DNA from 4 places in the Methylocystis sp. IM3 genome. Region 3 is predicted to be linked to each of the others. Evidence: predicted binding sites of a transcription regulator. Region 3 holds the regulator's gene; each other region holds the start of a gene.
What was found. The regulator PhoB, encoded in region 3, activates phosphate uptake and scavenging genes when phosphate is short. The targets are predictions, from matches to a motif close to TGTCATNNANCTGTCAT.
Positions count from the first base shown of each region.

Region 1 (3,853 bases), 260 kb from region 3:
ATTGATGATCGACCGCCGCGCAGAGCGCCTCGCGCGCATTGTCCGACAATTCGGCGATCTGGTTGATCGAGGGCCGCGCGCGGACATCCGCGAGGTCCATGTGCAGCCAGACGAAACCTTCATCCGGAAGCTTGAAGGAAGCAGCATCGTCGGCGCGATCGCGCAGGAGGGCGCCCGCGCCGTCGAAGCGCATCAGCCACAAGCTGCCCGCGATTTCCGGTTGGGGGACGATCGCCCGCATGTTTTTCATCAGCATATGACCCCCGCGGGCGGAAAAGAACGGCCCGTCACGACCAGGCGCGCAAGCGCGCCAGGCGGGGGAATTTCTTCGCGTGATGCCGCTCCATGCGATCGAGCACGCTCCTGAGAAATCGCACGCCGTCGGACAGATAGGCGCCCTTGTTGAGCATGACGCATTCGGCCCGTTGCGCCATCGCCGCGTCGGTCGTCTCCGGGCGGCTGCCCACGCCCTCGTGCACGAGTCGGTCGAGCACCTCGGTCGCCCAGATGACGGGCGCATGGGCCGCCTCGCAAAGCCAGAGAATTTCCTCCTGTATTTCGGAGAGACGCGCAAAGCCTAGCTCCACGGCCAGGTCGCCGCGCGCGATCATGACGGCGGTCGGATGGCGCGCGGCCGCCTGCGCGATGAGCTGCGGGAGATTGCGCACGGAAAGCGGCGTCTCGATCTTCAGCACGAGGGTCTGCGGCCGCGCGTCGCCGCGCCGCGCCGCGAGCTCCGTTTGCAGAAGCCTCACATCCTCCGCCCGCTGGACGAAGGAAAACCCGACGAGGTCCGCCCGCTGGGCGATGATGTCCAGATCGGCGAAATCCTTCGCCGTCAGCGGGGCGAGGTCGAGGTCGGTGGAGGGGAAATTGACGCCCTTGTCGCGTTTGAGCCTCAGCCCCTTCGCCCGCGCCGCGACGATTTCGATTTCGACCGCGTCCGCGCCCTCGACGGCGACGACCTTTCCGAGCGCCTTTCCGTCGTCGAAGGCGATTTTCGAGCCGGCCCCGAGTTGCGAGACGACCTCGGGCATGTTGATCGAAAAGGAAACCGGACCCTCGTCGCCAGCGAGGCGCCTTACGAGGCGCAGCCGCTCGCCCTGATGCAGGCGATACTTCTCGGGCGCCTGCACGTCGGCGATCCTGAGCTTGGGTCCGGCAATGTCCATGAGGATCGGGCACGGGCGAGAGAGCCGCTGCGCGGCGGCGCGAATGTTTTCGATCATGCGCTCCCATGCCAGCCTGTCGTCATGGGCGCAGTTAATCCGCGCGCAATCCATCCCGGCCCGCAGCAGCTCTTCGACGAGCCGCGGATCGTCGGCGGCCTCGCTCGGCAGCGTGGCCATGATGCGCGTGCGGCGCGGATCGTCCGACTCGCCGAAAACCTGCGCGCAGGCATGGTTGAGCGCATCTTCGCCCGCACGCCGTTCGGCGGCCGAGGGGTAGGGCGCCTCCTCGCCGCAGAGGCGCCGCAGGGTCGCGAGCACGGCGTCGAGCGAAATCAGAACATCCGCTTCGCTGCGGCCGAGCGACGAAAGGCCATGGGCGGAGAGCCGCAATTGCAGGGCGCTGAGGTCCCGGCTGCGCAAGGCGAGATAATGGGCGAGATTGCCAAGCCGGGCGTCCGGGGCGGCGCGCCCCCATTGCGCCAGACGCGCGGCGCCGCCGTCGGCGACGTCCCGACGCAGCGCCGCCACATCGTCCCGCAACCGACGAAGCTCCGCGGCGCAGGGATCACAGGGAGGCGTCATCGCGCTCTTTTCCGTCCCGCCCATTGCAATTTTGTGACGAGGCCGATCCCGCGCCAGCGTGGCCGCCCGATCTTTCCTGTCATGGAGACTTCATGCGGCGTTTCTAATGCGCATCTTGAATCCGAATCCGCCGCACGCTCGGCCTCTTTTTCGATTGTCCAGATGACACGACCACGCCTCGGCGTCTGTTACTATCCGGAGCACTGGCCTGTTTCCCTCTGGCGCGAGGATGCGCGCAGAATGAAGGAGGCGGGGCTCGATATCGTCCGGCTCGGCGAGTTCGCATGGTCGCGGCTCGAGCCCAAGGAGGGCGAGTACGACTTCGCCTGGCTGGCGCGCGCCATCGAGGTCCTGCATGGCGAAGGCCTGGACATCGTGCTCGGAACGCCGACGGCGACGCCGCCGCGGTGGCTCGTTGCAAAGATGCCGGACATGCTGGCCGTGGATCGCAACGGCCGCGTGAGAAAATTCGGCTCACGCCGGCATTATTGCTTCAGCCATGAGGGCTATGCGCGGGAAAGCGACCGCATCGTGACTGCCCTGGCGGAACATTTCGGGCGGCTCCCGGCGGTCGTCGCCTGGCAGACCGACAATGAATTCGGTTGCCACGACACGGTCGAAAGCTATTCCGCCGCGGCGCGCGCCGCCTTCAGCCTCTGGTGCCGTCGCAAATACGAGACCATCGACGCGCTCAACCGCGCCTGGGGCAATGTGTTCTGGTCGATGGAGCTTTCCGGCTTCGACGACATCGACCTTCCCGATCTGACGGTGACGGAAGCCAATCCGTCGCATCTGCTCGATTTCCAGCGATTCTCGTCGGATCAGGTCGTGGCCTTCAACCGGCGGCAGGCGGAGATTTTGCGTCGGCTGTCGCCGGGGCGCGCGATCCTGCACAATTTCATGGGCTCCTTCACCGCCTTCGATCACCACAAGGTCGGAGACGACCTCGACGCCGCGGCGTGGGACAGCTATCCGCTCGGCTTTCTCGAACGCAGCCGCAACAGCGAGGAGTTCAAGCTGCGCTACATGCGCGTGGGCGACCCGGATTATCAGGCTTTCCATCACGATCTTTATCGCGGCTGCGGGCGCGGCCGTTTCTGGGTGATGGAGCAGCAGCCGGGCGCCGTGAACTGGGCGCCGTGGAATCCGGCGCCGGCGGCGGGCGCGGTCAGGCTCTGGACGCATGAGGCTTTCGCGGCCGGCGCCGAGGTCGTCAGCTATTTTCGCTGGCGGCAGGCGCCTTTCGCCCAGGAGCAAATGCACGAAGGCCTGCTCTTGCCCGACAGCCAGCCGGCGCCAGCCCTCGACGAAGCGGCGCGCGTCGCCCGCGAGCTGGAAACTCTCGGCCCCGTGACCGCATCGCGCGCGGATGTCGCCCTCGTCTTCGATTACGAGAGCGTCTGGGCCTGGGATATCGAGCCGCAGGGAGAGGATTTTTCCTACTTCGAACTCGTTTTCGCTTTTTATCGGGGGCTGCGGCGGGCGGGTCTTTCGATCGATGTCGTCCCGGCTTCCGCCGAGGCGATCGCAAACCGCGCCTTCGTGCTGGCGCCCGGATTGTTTCGGGCAGACCCCGCGCTTGTCGGCGCCCTGCGGCGATCGGGCGCAGCAGTTCTTCTCGGACCCCGTTCGGGCTCGAAAACGGCGGATTTCCAGATCCCGCCGAGGCTGCCGCCGGACCGGTTTCGCGAGCTTGTCGACGTGACGGTCACGCGCGTGGAAAGCTTGCGGCCGGGCGCCTCAGTGCCGGTCGAGAAGGCGAGGGGGTCGCTGCTGCGCTGGAGAGAAAAACTCGTCCTTGCGGAGGGCGTGACGGCCGAAGCGGCGGGCGCCGACGGGGGGACGGCGCTGGCGCGCAGCGGAAAGCATTTTTATCTCGCCGGATGGCCCGACGAGGCTCTCGTCGACGACGTTCTGCGACGCTGCCTCGCCGCCGCGGGTCTCGCCGGCGTTCAGTTGCACCGAGACATTCGAATCCGGGACAATGGCCCGTGGCGGCATATTTTCAACTATGGCCCGCAACCGGTCGATATTGGCCCGCTCCTGACGGGCGCGGTCCTTCTCCTCGGGGAGAGGGTTCTGGAGCCCTGCGGCGTCGC
Region 1 is NZ_JBBPBZ010000002.1:400,173-404,025, forward strand. Features, by position in the region: gene WOC76_RS03640 (CorA family divalent cation transporter) at 1-256, opposite strand, end outside; gene WOC76_RS03645 (pyruvate kinase) at 288-1,754, opposite strand; gene WOC76_RS03650 (beta-galactosidase) at 1,917-3,853, shown strand, end outside.
Region 1: the regulator PhoB is predicted to act here: its motif matches at 1,832-1,848, upstream of WOC76_RS03645 (pyruvate kinase).

Region 2 (3,853 bases), 1.8 Mb from region 3:
TCGCGCAGGCCGGGCTCGTCCACCTGTCCCGCCGCGACGGCGAAGGGGAACCAGTAAGTGACGCGCTGCCCCTTCTCCGGCCATTTCTTACGCTGCCGCTCCACACGCAGCGCGTAAACCTCGACCCGACACTCCACGAGGCCGCCGCCCTTCATCCGTTTTTCGTAGTCGAATACGCCAAGACTCGATTTTTCAATCTTGCCGTGAAGCCCCGCCTCCTGCTGCGCCTCTATGGCCGCGACGATGTGGGGCTTGCGGCCCTTCATCGGCCAGCCCTTGGGAATGACCCACCGCTTGGTGTCGCGCGAGGTCGCAAGGAGGATTTCCAGGCCATGCTCCTCGCTCACGCGCCACGGCAAGGCCCCATATTGCAGACGTGGCGTGGAGGGCCGCTCGCTCTTCTTCTTGGCCTTCGGCTCCTTCTTCGCCTGCTTCATCCAAAGAAACTCGCGCCCGTGTAAAAAGCCGCGGCGATGAAGGCCGACATCGGCATGGTTACGATCCAGGCGATGACGATGTCCTTGGCGACGCTCCACCGCACCGCCGAGACCCGCCGCGCCGCGCCGACGCCCACAATGGCGCCGGTGATTGTGTGCGTCGTCGACACCGGAATGCCGAGGCCCGTCGCAAGAAATAGGGTGATCGCGCCGCCTGTCTCGGCGCAAAAGCCCTGCATCGGCGTCAGCCGCGTGATCTTCGAGCCCATGGTGTGAACGATCCGCCAGCCGCCGAAGAGCGTGCCCAGTCCCATCGCCGCCTGGCAGGTCAGCACCACCCAGAACGGCACCTTGAAGTCGCCGCCATAGACGCCATGCGAATAGAGCAGTACGGCGATGACCCCCATCGTCTTCTGCGCATCATTGCCGCCGTGTCCGAGCGAGTAAAGCGAGGCGGAAACGAATTGTAGCGACCGAAACAGCGTATCGACCGCGAGCGGCGTGCGGCGCACAAAAATCCAGGAAACCGCGAGAATCAGCAGCAGCGCCAGAACGAAGCCGAGCGCCGGCGAGAGAACGATCGCCGAGCCGGTCTTGAGGAGGCCGCTCCAGACGATCGCGCTTGTTCCGGTCTTGGCGACGCCGGCGCCGACAAGGCCGCCGACGAGCGCGTGAGAGCTCGACGAGGGGATGCCGAGCGCCCAGGTGATGACGTTCCAGGAGATCGCGCCCATCAGCGCGCCAAAGATGACCTTGTCGTCGACGATCTGCGGCGAGATGATGCCCGAGCCCACTGTCTGCGCCACATGGAGGCCGAAGAACAGAAAGGCCACGAAATTGAAGAAGGCCGCCCAGAAGACGGCGTATTGCGGCCGCAGCACGCGCGTCGAAACGATGGTGGCGATGGAATTGGCGGCGTCGTGCAGGCCGTTCAGGAAGTCGAAGGCCAGCGCGACCGCGATCAACGCGTAAAGGAGAAGCGGTGCGTCGGCCATGCTGAACCTTTCAGCTATGCTCGATGACGATGCCCGTCACCCGGTTGGCGACATCCTCGAAGCCGTCGACCACCTTTTCCAGATGGCCGTAAAGCTCCGACCCCACGACGAAAGCCATCGGGTCACTCGTGCGATGCAGGCGGAAGAGCTCTTTGAGGCCATGATCGTGGATGGCGTCGGCCTCGTCCTCGATGCGGGTGATTTCCTCGCTGAAGGCGTTGAGCTTGGCGGCGTTCTGGCTCATGGCGCGCAGGAGCGGCAGGGCGTTGCGCGTCAGCTCGGCCGACTGGACGATGATGTCGCCGATGCGGCGCATCGAGGCGTCGAACTCCCGAACCTCGTAGAGCTGCGTCGCTTTCGCCGTCTGGTGCATCTGGTCGATCGTGTCGTCCATCGCCACGATGAGGTCGCGAATGTCGCTGCGGTCGAAGGGCGTGATGAAGGTGCGGCGAACGGCCAGCAGCGCCTCGCGGGTGATATCGTCGGCGGCGTGTTCCTGCCGGCGGATTTCCTGGCAGCAGCTCAGATAGCCCTCGCCGCCGTCGAGCATCCGGCGCAGCGCCCCGGCGCCGGCCACGAGCGTCTCGGCATGGCGCTCGAAGAGGTCGAAAAATCCTTCTTCTCGCGGCATCAGGGCCTGGAACCACGACAGCATTTGCGCCCCCCACGTTGAGCCGACGACCCTCGCCTTGTCACAAAAACGTCACGAAAGGCCCCGGCGGGATAGCCGCGCCCCGGCTTTCTGTAAAGCAGGAAATCAAGGCGCCGCCTGTCGCGCGGCCGCAACGCCGGCCTGATCGTCCTTGCTGATCTCGAGAGCCGGCGGCGCCGGCGCGATGGTTCCGGTGAGGACGGGCGGCGTCATCGGGCTGCGGCGCAGCATGGCGCGCAGGCGGTTGCGGAGATTGGACGAGACGGCGGCCTCGCCGAGCGGCACGAGTTTCGAGCCGCTATAGACGAAGGCGCCGTCCGTCTCGACGAGGATGTCGCCGTTTTGCAGCGTGGGGTCGTCTTTCGAGGCGCGTTCGGAATAGGCTTCGGCGCTTCCCGGATCATTGCAGACGCAGTCGCCGGACGCCTTGTCGCGGAAGGCGAAGGCGCGGGGCAAGGCGGAATAGCGCTGGCCCTTGCGGTTCCGGGCGCTCTCGATCGTCGAACCGTCATAGACGTCCATGGCCGCCGAGGGACAGGCAAGCTGACAGGACTGCTGGCGCGTGGCGCGGGTCGATTTGATCAGCGGGAAGAAATAGCCGTCGCAGGTGCGCACGCAAAAGCCGCCGGCGCCGGGATCGGAGGCGAAGCCCGCGCCCGGTCTGGCGCCTCCGGACCCTGGCGCCCCGGCGCGGCGGCTGGGAGCCGATTCGCGCGGACGGGGCGCCGCCTGCTGCGGCGTCGGATCGGGGCCGAAGAGGAATTCGAGCAGGCCCTGCGCCGCGCCCGGCGCGGGTGCAAAAGACAGCGCGAGCCCCAGCGCCAGGAAGACCGCAAGACGGTCCCGCATCCTCGCCCTTCCCTTTCAGCAGCCCGCCCGGCTTTGCCCGAGTTGAGCGCGCGAATATGTCATTTGTGGAGAAGCGCGCGTCGCGCTGGCGACCCCGACAGGATTCGAACCTGTGACCTACCGCTTAGAAGGCGGTTGCTCTATCCAGCTGAGCTACGGGGCCGGACGCCGTCTCTCAGTGCGTCCACAAGCCTATGCGATTCGTGCGGAAATTGTCGGAGTAGGACGCCGTGCGGCGCGAGGCGTTGTCCGGCTTGGGCTCCTCGACCCGGTAGGGAATGCCGGTCCGCTCGGCATAGGCCACGGCCTCTTCCTTGGTGACGAAGCGCAGGCGAATCTGCTGCTTCATGTCCGCAGAGCTGGTCCAGCCCATCAGCGGCTCGATGGAGCGCGGCGATTCGAGATCGAAATCGAGCCGCCAGGGCTTGTCCGATCCCGGTCCCGACTGGGTCACGCTCGGAGACTGGCGATAGATACGAGCCGTCATTTCAACCTCTTGCTTTGTTCGAAAGCGGCGGGCGCCGCCCGGTCTTGCCCCGCCGAGGCGAAAACCCCTCGCCCCCTTCGTAATCGGCCGAGGAGATTTTTCAACCCGATTTTCGCCGCCCAGCCCTGCGCCCGCCTTGCGGCGCGAGGGCCTTGCGCTGGCCGCGAGCCTCCATTGGCCGCGGATCAAGCTTTGGCGATGATGTAAATCTCCGCCCCGATATCGGGATAGCGTTCGCCGAGTTTCATGAAGCTCGACAGCATGGCCTCGCTCCAGCTTGCCTCGATCTGCGCATTCGAGACCGGCTTGATCCAATAGCCGCCGAACACTTCGATCTCCAGGCCGGCCTCATTGAAATCCCGCCTGAAAGTTTCGGGATTGTAAACCCGGCGGTGGCCCTGGCGCGTATCCGATTCATTGAGCGCCTCCTCGA
Region 2 is NZ_JBBPBZ010000002.1:1,914,352-1,918,204, reverse strand. Features, by position in the region: gene WOC76_RS11265 (NUDIX hydrolase) at 1-437, opposite strand, end outside; gene WOC76_RS11260 (inorganic phosphate transporter) at 434-1,432, opposite strand; gene WOC76_RS11255 (DUF47 domain-containing protein) at 1,443-2,087, opposite strand; gene WOC76_RS11250 (DUF2865 domain-containing protein) at 2,190-2,933, opposite strand; tRNA gene WOC76_RS11245 (tRNA-Arg) at 3,020-3,096, opposite strand; gene WOC76_RS11240 (ETC complex I subunit) at 3,109-3,420, opposite strand; gene WOC76_RS11235 (class I SAM-dependent methyltransferase) at 3,606-3,853, opposite strand, start outside.
Region 2: the regulator PhoB is predicted to act here: its motif matches at 2,123-2,139, upstream of WOC76_RS11255 (DUF47 domain-containing protein).

Region 3 (3,853 bases):
CAGCCCGAGGTAATCCTCTTCGACGAGCCCTGCTCGGCGCTCGATCCAATCTCCACCGCGAAAGTCGAGGAGCTGATCGAGGAGCTCGCCGCCGATTACACGATCGCCATCGTCACCCACAACATGCAGCAGGCGGTGCGCGTTTCGGATTATACGGCCTTCATGTATCTCGGCGAGCTTGTCGAATTCGGCGACACCGACGAGGTCTTCAACAAGCCGCGCGAGAAGCGCACGCAGGATTACATCACCGGCCGGTTCGGTTGAGGAAGGGAACGCGATGAGCGAACATATCGTCAAGTCCTACGACCGCGACCTCGAGGCGCTCGGCCGCCGGATTTCGGAAATGGGCGGCGTCGCCGAGAAGATGCTGGCCGAGGCCATGGACGCCTTGTCCATGCTCGACGTGGAGCTCGCCCGGCGCGTCGTCGCCAGCGACGCGCGTCTCGACATTCTCCAGCGCGAGATCGAGGAGAACGCCGTGCTCACCATCGCGCGGCGCCAGCCGCTGGCGATCGACCTGCGCGAATGCATCGCGGCGATCCGCATCTCCGGCGACATTGAGCGGATCGGCGACCTCGCCAAGAACATCGCCAAGCGCACGCTGAAAATTGCGACTGAGGCGCGGCTGCCGCGCGCCATCGTCGGCCTGCGGTCGATGCACGAAGTCGCCGCGACGCAGCTCAAGGACGCGCTCGACGCCTATGCGCTGCGCGACGTGGAGCGCGCCCGCGCGGTCTGGGAGAACGACGCCGATCTCGACGCGCTCGAGGACAGCGTGTTTCGCGACCTCCTGACCTTCATGATGGAAGACCCGCGCAACATTTCCTTCTGCACGCATCTTCTCTTCTGCTCGAAGAACCTCGAGCGCATCGGAGACCACACGACGAATATCTCCGAGACGGTCGTCTATCTCGTCACCGGCGAAGCCATGCCGATGGAGCGTCCGAAATCCCGCAGCGGCTCCCTCGACGCCTCCCTGGCCGGCCCGGAGCAAGACATTCCGCAATGAACGACGCCGCCAGCCAGACCATCGCCCGCGAGGCCCGCGGCGACCGCCCGCCGCGCATTCTCGTCGTCGAGGACGAGATCCCGCTCGCGACGCTCCTCGTCTACAATCTCGAAGCCGAAGGCTATCAGGTCGAGCATGTCGACAATGGCGACGAGGCGGAGCTTCGCATCGCGGAGTCGCCGCCCGATCTCCTGTTGCTCGACTGGATGCTGCCGGGCGTCTCGGGTCTCGAAATCTGCCGGCGCCTGCGCGCGCGGGACGTCGCGCGCGACATGCCGATCATCATGCTGACGGCGCGCGGCGAAGAAGGCGAACGCGTGCGCGGCCTGTCCGTCGGCGCCGACGACTATGTCGTAAAGCCCTTCTCCACGCCCGAGCTGATGGCCCGCGTGCGCGCGCTGCTGCGTCGCGCCCGCCCCGAGCGCGTCGCCTCGAAACTGACGGCCGGCGACATCGACCTCGACCGCGAGACGCGGCGCGTGCGCCGCTCCGGCCGCGAGATCCATCTCGGTCCCACCGAGTTCCGGCTGCTCGAATATCTCATGGAGAAGCCGGGCCGGGTCTTCACCCGCGCGCAGCTTCTCGACAGCGTCTGGGGCATGTCGGCCGAAATCGACGAGCGCACTGTCGACGTTCATGTGGGACGCCTGCGCAAGGCGCTCATCCGCGGACGCGAGAAAGATCCGATCCGCACGGTGCGCGGCTCGGGCTATTCCTTCGACGAGACCTTCGGACGGGAATGAGGGACGGCGCCGCCTGTCCCTCGCAAAGGCTCACGCGAAGCGCGGCGCCCTGATCTGGGCGCGACGGCGATCCTGCGCCGGCTGATAGGCGACGCGGGAGTGATGCGCGCAATAGGGACCGGCGCCGATCGGCGACTTCGCGCCGCAGAAGCGGAATTCCGGCGTCGTCGGATCGCCCATTGGCCAGCGACACATCGATTCCCGCAGCTCCATGAGCGTCACGCGCTCCGACAGGGGAATGACGACATCTTCAGGGGCGACGCGCGCGACGACCATGGCCTGCGGCGCATAGGCGAGAGCCACATTGCCGTGAACGGCATGGCCGCCGGCGCGGGGCGCCGCAGCGGCGACGATCTGCGCGGGCGCCGGTTGACGAGCAGCGGCTCCCTTCACCGCCGAGCGGGGACGCGGGGCGGCCGCCGTCTTGGCGCGCTCCGCGAGGCCGAGCCGATGAATCTTGCCGATGACCGCGTTGCGTGTGATGCCGGGTCCAAGCTCCGCCGCCACCTGGCTCGCGCTCAGGCCGTCGCCCCAAAGCTTGCGCAACAGCTCGACCCGTTCCTCGGTCCAAGACATTTTTGACCTCCAAGCGGTCTGTTCGAAGCGGCCGTCAACGGAATCGACTATCCGTCGCTGCGCCGGGACAACCGGCGTCGATGAGACCCGCGTCGAAAACTCGAGAAGCGCCATGCGGGCGAAAAACGCGTCCCGCATCGGCAAAAACTGACGGTCCTTTTGAATCACGGGCGCGAGTCGCTGGCAAGCAGATGGGGGCGTTCTCAACAGGGTTTCGTGCGCTTTCCGGCGCGGGTGAGTCGCTGGAGCCACACCTGCAAGGCGTTTTTCACAAAGAGTTCGCCTGTGAAAGTCTACAGCGCGGCCGATCCAGGCGGCCTCGCGCCCCCGTGGCGGGATTTGACCGAAGGCGCTTGCGCGCATAGAATAAAGACTACAGTTTGCCGCCCTCAAAAAGGGCGGCGCTTTGTTTTTGGGGTCCGGCCGCGGGCCGCTCCCGTGGGCTTGGAGCTTGGTTTTGACTTCTGCGCTCTATCCGACCTATGCGCGGGCCGACATCGCCTTCACGCGGGGCGAAGGCGCCTGGCTTTTCGCCGAGAATGGCGACCGTTACCTGGATTTCGCCTCCGGCGTCGCGGTGCTCTCGCTTGGGCACGAGCATCCGCATCTCGTCGCGACGCTGAAGGCCGCGGCCGAAAAGCCCTGGCACGTCTCCAATCTCTTTCGCATTCCGCAGGCCGAGCGCCTCGCCGAGCGCCTCGTCGCGGCGACCTTCGCGGATGTGGTCTTCTTCGCCAATTCCGGCGCCGAGGCCGTCGAATGCGCGATCAAGACGGCGCGCAAATTTCACGCCGCCAATGGTGCGCCGGAACGCTACCGGCTCATTACCTTCGAGGGCGCCTTTCACGGCCGCACGCTCGCAACCATCGCCGCCGGCGGCAATCCGAAATATCTCGAAGGATTCGGCCCGCCGGTCGAGGGCTTCGACCAGCTTCCCTTCGCCGATCTCGACGCGGTCGAGGCCGCGATTACGGAAGAGACCGCCGGCGTGCTGCTCGAACCCATCCAGGGCGAGGGCGGGCTGCGCGTCTTCCCCGCCGAATTCCTGCGCGGCCTGCGCAGGCTGTGCGATGCGCGCGGCCTGCTTCTGGTTCTCGACGAGGTCCAGTGCGGCGTCGGCCGCACCGGCAAATTCCTCGCCTGCGAACATGCGGGCGTGACGCCGGATGTCGTTGCGCTCGCCAAGGGGCTCGGCGGCGGCTTCCCGCTCGGCGCCTGTCTCGCCACGCGCGACGCCGCCAAGGGCATGACGCTCGGCTCCCATGGCTCGACCTTCGGCGGCAATCCGCTGGCGGCGGCCGTCGGCGGCGCCGTGCTCGACGTGGTGCTGGCCGAGGGATTCCTTGAGCGCGTCGCGCGCCTCGGCGGGCTGCTGCGCCAGCGCCTCGCCGAACTCCACGACCGCCACCCCGACATCATCGAGACCGTGCGCGGCGAGGGGCTGATGTTCGGCCTCAAGACGCGCGGCCCCAATGGGGATTTCGCCGCCGCCGCCCGCGCGGAAGGGCTTCTCACCGTGCTTGCA
Region 3 is NZ_JBBPBZ010000002.1:142,221-146,073, reverse strand. Features, by position in the region: gene pstB (phosphate ABC transporter ATP-binding protein PstB) at 1-264, shown strand, start outside; gene phoU (phosphate signaling complex protein PhoU) at 278-1,009, shown strand; gene phoB (phosphate regulon transcriptional regulator PhoB) at 1,006-1,752, shown strand; gene WOC76_RS02430 (GcrA family cell cycle regulator) at 1,783-2,328, opposite strand; gene WOC76_RS02425 (aspartate aminotransferase family protein) at 2,786-3,853, shown strand, end outside.

Region 4 (3,853 bases), 2.3 Mb from region 3:
CTCCAAATTCATGGGGACGCGGAGAGAGCGCCCGCCTACTCCGCCGCAGTTTTGTAATTGTCCGAGTCGTCGTGATCGTCGTCGCGCTTGTCCGCGGCCGGTTCATTTTTCGCCTCGCCCGACGATCCTTGCCCCTCCGGCGCGCCACCCGCCGCATCCGTTTCCTCCGGCAGGTCGAAAGTCCGTTCCGGCGGCCTAAAGGCTGCGGCAGCGGTAGAAATCTGCGGGGGCGGATTGCGGCGACGATGGATGAGATAGATTGCGAAGGCCGCGACGACGCCGAGGCCGAGCGTCAGATAGACCGGCAGGTCACGCATGAAGGTGCGGTCGACAGAGAAGGGGAAGCGCGACACCCAGCGCTCGCCATGATCGCCGGTGACAGTCACGATTCCGACGAAATAGCCGCCCTCGTTGAAGGTGTGCTCGAAATTCACGGTGCCGGTCGGATAGACCTTGGGCGGCTGGTAGGCCACCGTCACCGCGTCGAGATTATCGTTCTCCCTATCCTCGCCGCCGACATCCTTGATGATTCGCAGCTCGATCTTCATGTCGCGAAGCTCGTCCTGCTCCGCGTCGAGCACCATGATCATGGGGCCGGTCGAGGGGATGTCCTCGCAGAACTCGTTCTTCGACGCTTCCGGCAGATAGCCGGTGAAGTGCATGATATCCGGGCCGATGAACAGACGGCAACGCCCCTCGGCGGCCCCGAGCCTCCCATGCGCCTGCGCGGGAGCGGCCGAGAAGCCTGCCGCGGCGGCGAGCGCCGCGGCGATTGCCAGGCGCGCAAACGGCCTCATGTAGATGTGAAACGAACTGGAAGCGTCGCCACTCATGTTCTCCTCCTGGCCTTCGTGTGACAAAGACACGCGACTCTCAGGATTAAAGGTTCACGCGCCGCGCAATTCCCCGCCCTGGCGAGACCGGGCGACGCCATTTCCTCGATGTTAGCGTATTCCACCCGTACAGCAAGGGTGCGACAATCGGTCGTCTATGCGGCTTTGCAACATGCCGCGCAGTCGGGATCTCGGGCCCTGACCTCGGCCCATGGGACGGCGCGCGCCATATGACCCGGCCGGGCCGCAGAGCGTCTCGGGAGCAAGCGAGCGGCCCTTCGCACGTGCGAACTCAGCGATATGACGCGGCCTTTCGAAACGCGGCGCAAATTCGCCCGAGGGCCGGCCACTCCAGCCGTTAAGCAAGGCGCCACCTTAACAAGAGTTCATCCGCACCCGCCTTGCCACCCAATTCGGGCCAAGCCATATTGCTGGAAGCCATAATGGTTGAGGCCACGGGCGAGGGCGAAAATCCGCACGCCCGTTGGGCCTCGGAGATCGAGAGGATCGCTATGTCTCACTACGACCGCAACTCGAGCTTCGGCTACGGCCGCGGGGTCGCCCGGTCGACCACGGCCGAGATCGACGAGGGCCTGCGGGCTTATATGCTCGGCGTCTATAATTACATGACGCTTGGCCTCGCCGTGACGGGCCTCGTCGCCCTCGGCACGTTCATGCTGGCGAACCCGCAGTTCGTCGGCGGCAAGCTGGTGGCGCTGTCGCCCTTCGGCCAGATGCTCTTCACGACGCCGCTGCGCTGGGTCGTGATTCTGTCGCCGCTCGCCTTCGTCTTCATCATGGGCGCGCGCGCCAACGTCATGTCGGCCGCCACGGCGAGGAACCTGTTTCTGGCCTTTTCCGCGGTCATGGGCCTGTCCATGTCCTCGCTGCTGCTGGTCTTCACCGGCGCATCCGTCGCCCGCGTGTTCTTCATCACGGCGGCGGCCTTCGGCGGTTTGAGCATCTACGGCTACATGACGAAGCGCGATCTGTCGGCCTTCGGCTCCTTCCTGGTGATGGGCGTCTGGGGTCTCGTCATCGCGGGACTGGTCAATCTGTTCCTCCAGTCGAGCGGCCTTCAGTTTGCCCTTTCGATCCTGTCCGTTCTGATCTTCTCGGGCCTCACCGCCTGGGATACGCAGAACATCAAGGACATGTATTACGAGGGCGACGGCTACGAGGTGGCCCAGAAGAAGAGCGTCTTCGGCGCGTTGTCGCTCTACCTCGACTTCATCAACATGTTCCAGTCGCTGCTGTTCCTCTTCGGCCAGCGCAACGACTGACGGAGTGACGTCAGACGAAACCGAAAGCCCCGCCCAAGCGCGGGGCTTTTTTATTGGCTATTCCGCGCCGACCAGTCGCAGGCCGCGGTCGAGCGCGCGCAACACGCGGGATAGATCGTGTCCCCGGCGCATCACCAGGCCGGAGGCCGCGATGACGGCATAGGCTCCCTGCTTGCGGGCAAGCTCTGGATTTTTCTCGATCCGGTAGAGCGGCGCCTCGCTCGAACGGCGGAAAATGGAAAAGACGGCTTTGGCGGGGGTGAAGTCCAGCGCGTAGTCCCGCCACTCGCCGGCCGCGACCTTCGCGCCGTAAAGATTGAAGAGCAGGTTCAACTCGCGTCGGTCGAAACACACCTGGGCGGGCGCCCGAGCCGATGGTCCCGATTGATCGCCCCGCCCCGCGTGGCCGGACCCAGCCACGACAACCAAGGCTGGGCGAGAACGGCTCGGCTCCGTCGTCTCCGACTCCGCCATGCGAACTTCTCCCGCTGTCTTCTGTCATGTTTGCGCGATGACGACCTCAGGGCAAGCCCTCTTGTCGCAACACTGTCGCAAGGGCGACAAACCATCATCTTAAGCTTATCCGTAAAAAAGAAATTTCACAATTCCGCCTGCATTGAGCCCCTTGCATGTCAAACCACTTGGACAATATCTCCTCTCATTGCCGCGACAGGCTTGGACGCGCTTTTCCGGTTTTCGTCAGCCCCCCAGCCCCCCGGGATCGTGCGGCCGCAAGTCATCAAACGTCGTGGCGATGGACGGGTCGGCCGGGAGCAATCCCGCGCCGACCCTGTCTTTTCGGGCCGACGCCTTGTATTTCCGCCCCGAATGACGAATTTGAAATTGCGCGGCCCGAGGCGGCCGCGTTCGTGTTCTTGCCAGAGGGCTCTCGCACGGAGCCGATTCGCGATTTTGGAGACCCCATGACGAACGACGCTGCTACCGAAGCGCCGCAAGCCGCCCAGTATGGCTTTGAAGCGGATGTCGCGCAGCTCCTCGAATTGATGACGCACTCCGTCTATTCGGAGCGCGAGGTATTTTTGCGCGAGCTGATCTCGAACGCGGCCGACGCCTGCGAAAAGCTGCGCTACGAGTCGCTTTCCGACGAGAAGCTCGCGGCTGAAGCGGGCGCGCCGCTGATCACCGTCACGCTGGACAAGGCGAAGCGCCAGATCATTGTCGCGGACAATGGCGTCGGCATGTCGCGCGAGGAGCTCATCAGCGCGCTGGGCGCCATCGCCAACTCCGGCACCCGCGCCTTTCTCGAAAAACTCGGCAAGGAAACTGCCGCCGAGGGCTCGTCGCTGATCGGGCGATTCGGCGTCGGCTTCTATTCCGTCTTCATGGTGGCGGACCTCGTCGAGGTGGCCACCCGCCGGGCCGGCGAGAGCGAGGCCTGGCTCTGGTCGTCCCAGGGCAAGGGAACCTATTCGATCGCGCCGCTCGCGCTCGCGGACGCGCCGCAGGTCGGCGCCCGCGTCACGCTGCATCTCAACGCCGAGAGCGACGAGTTCCTCGAGCCCTGGCGAATCGAGAACATCGTGCGCGAGCATTCCGGCGCGGTCTCGACGCCGATCGACCTCATCGAGGAGCCGGGCAAGGAGCCCCGACGCATCGCCGACGGCGTGGCGCTGTGGACCAAGCCCAAATCCGAGATTACGCCCGAGCAATATACGGACTTCTACCGGCAACTGTCGGGGGCCTTCGACGAGCCGGCGCTGGTCGCGCATTGGCGCG
Region 4 is NZ_JBBPBZ010000002.1:2,476,427-2,480,279, forward strand. Features, by position in the region: gene WOC76_RS14080 (hypothetical protein) at 36-833, opposite strand; gene WOC76_RS14085 (Bax inhibitor-1/YccA family protein) at 1,346-2,116, shown strand; gene WOC76_RS14090 (DUF2794 domain-containing protein) at 2,174-2,590, opposite strand; gene htpG (molecular chaperone HtpG) at 3,040-3,853, shown strand, end outside.
Region 4: the regulator PhoB is predicted to act here: its motif matches at 2,653-2,669, upstream of WOC76_RS14090 (DUF2794 domain-containing protein).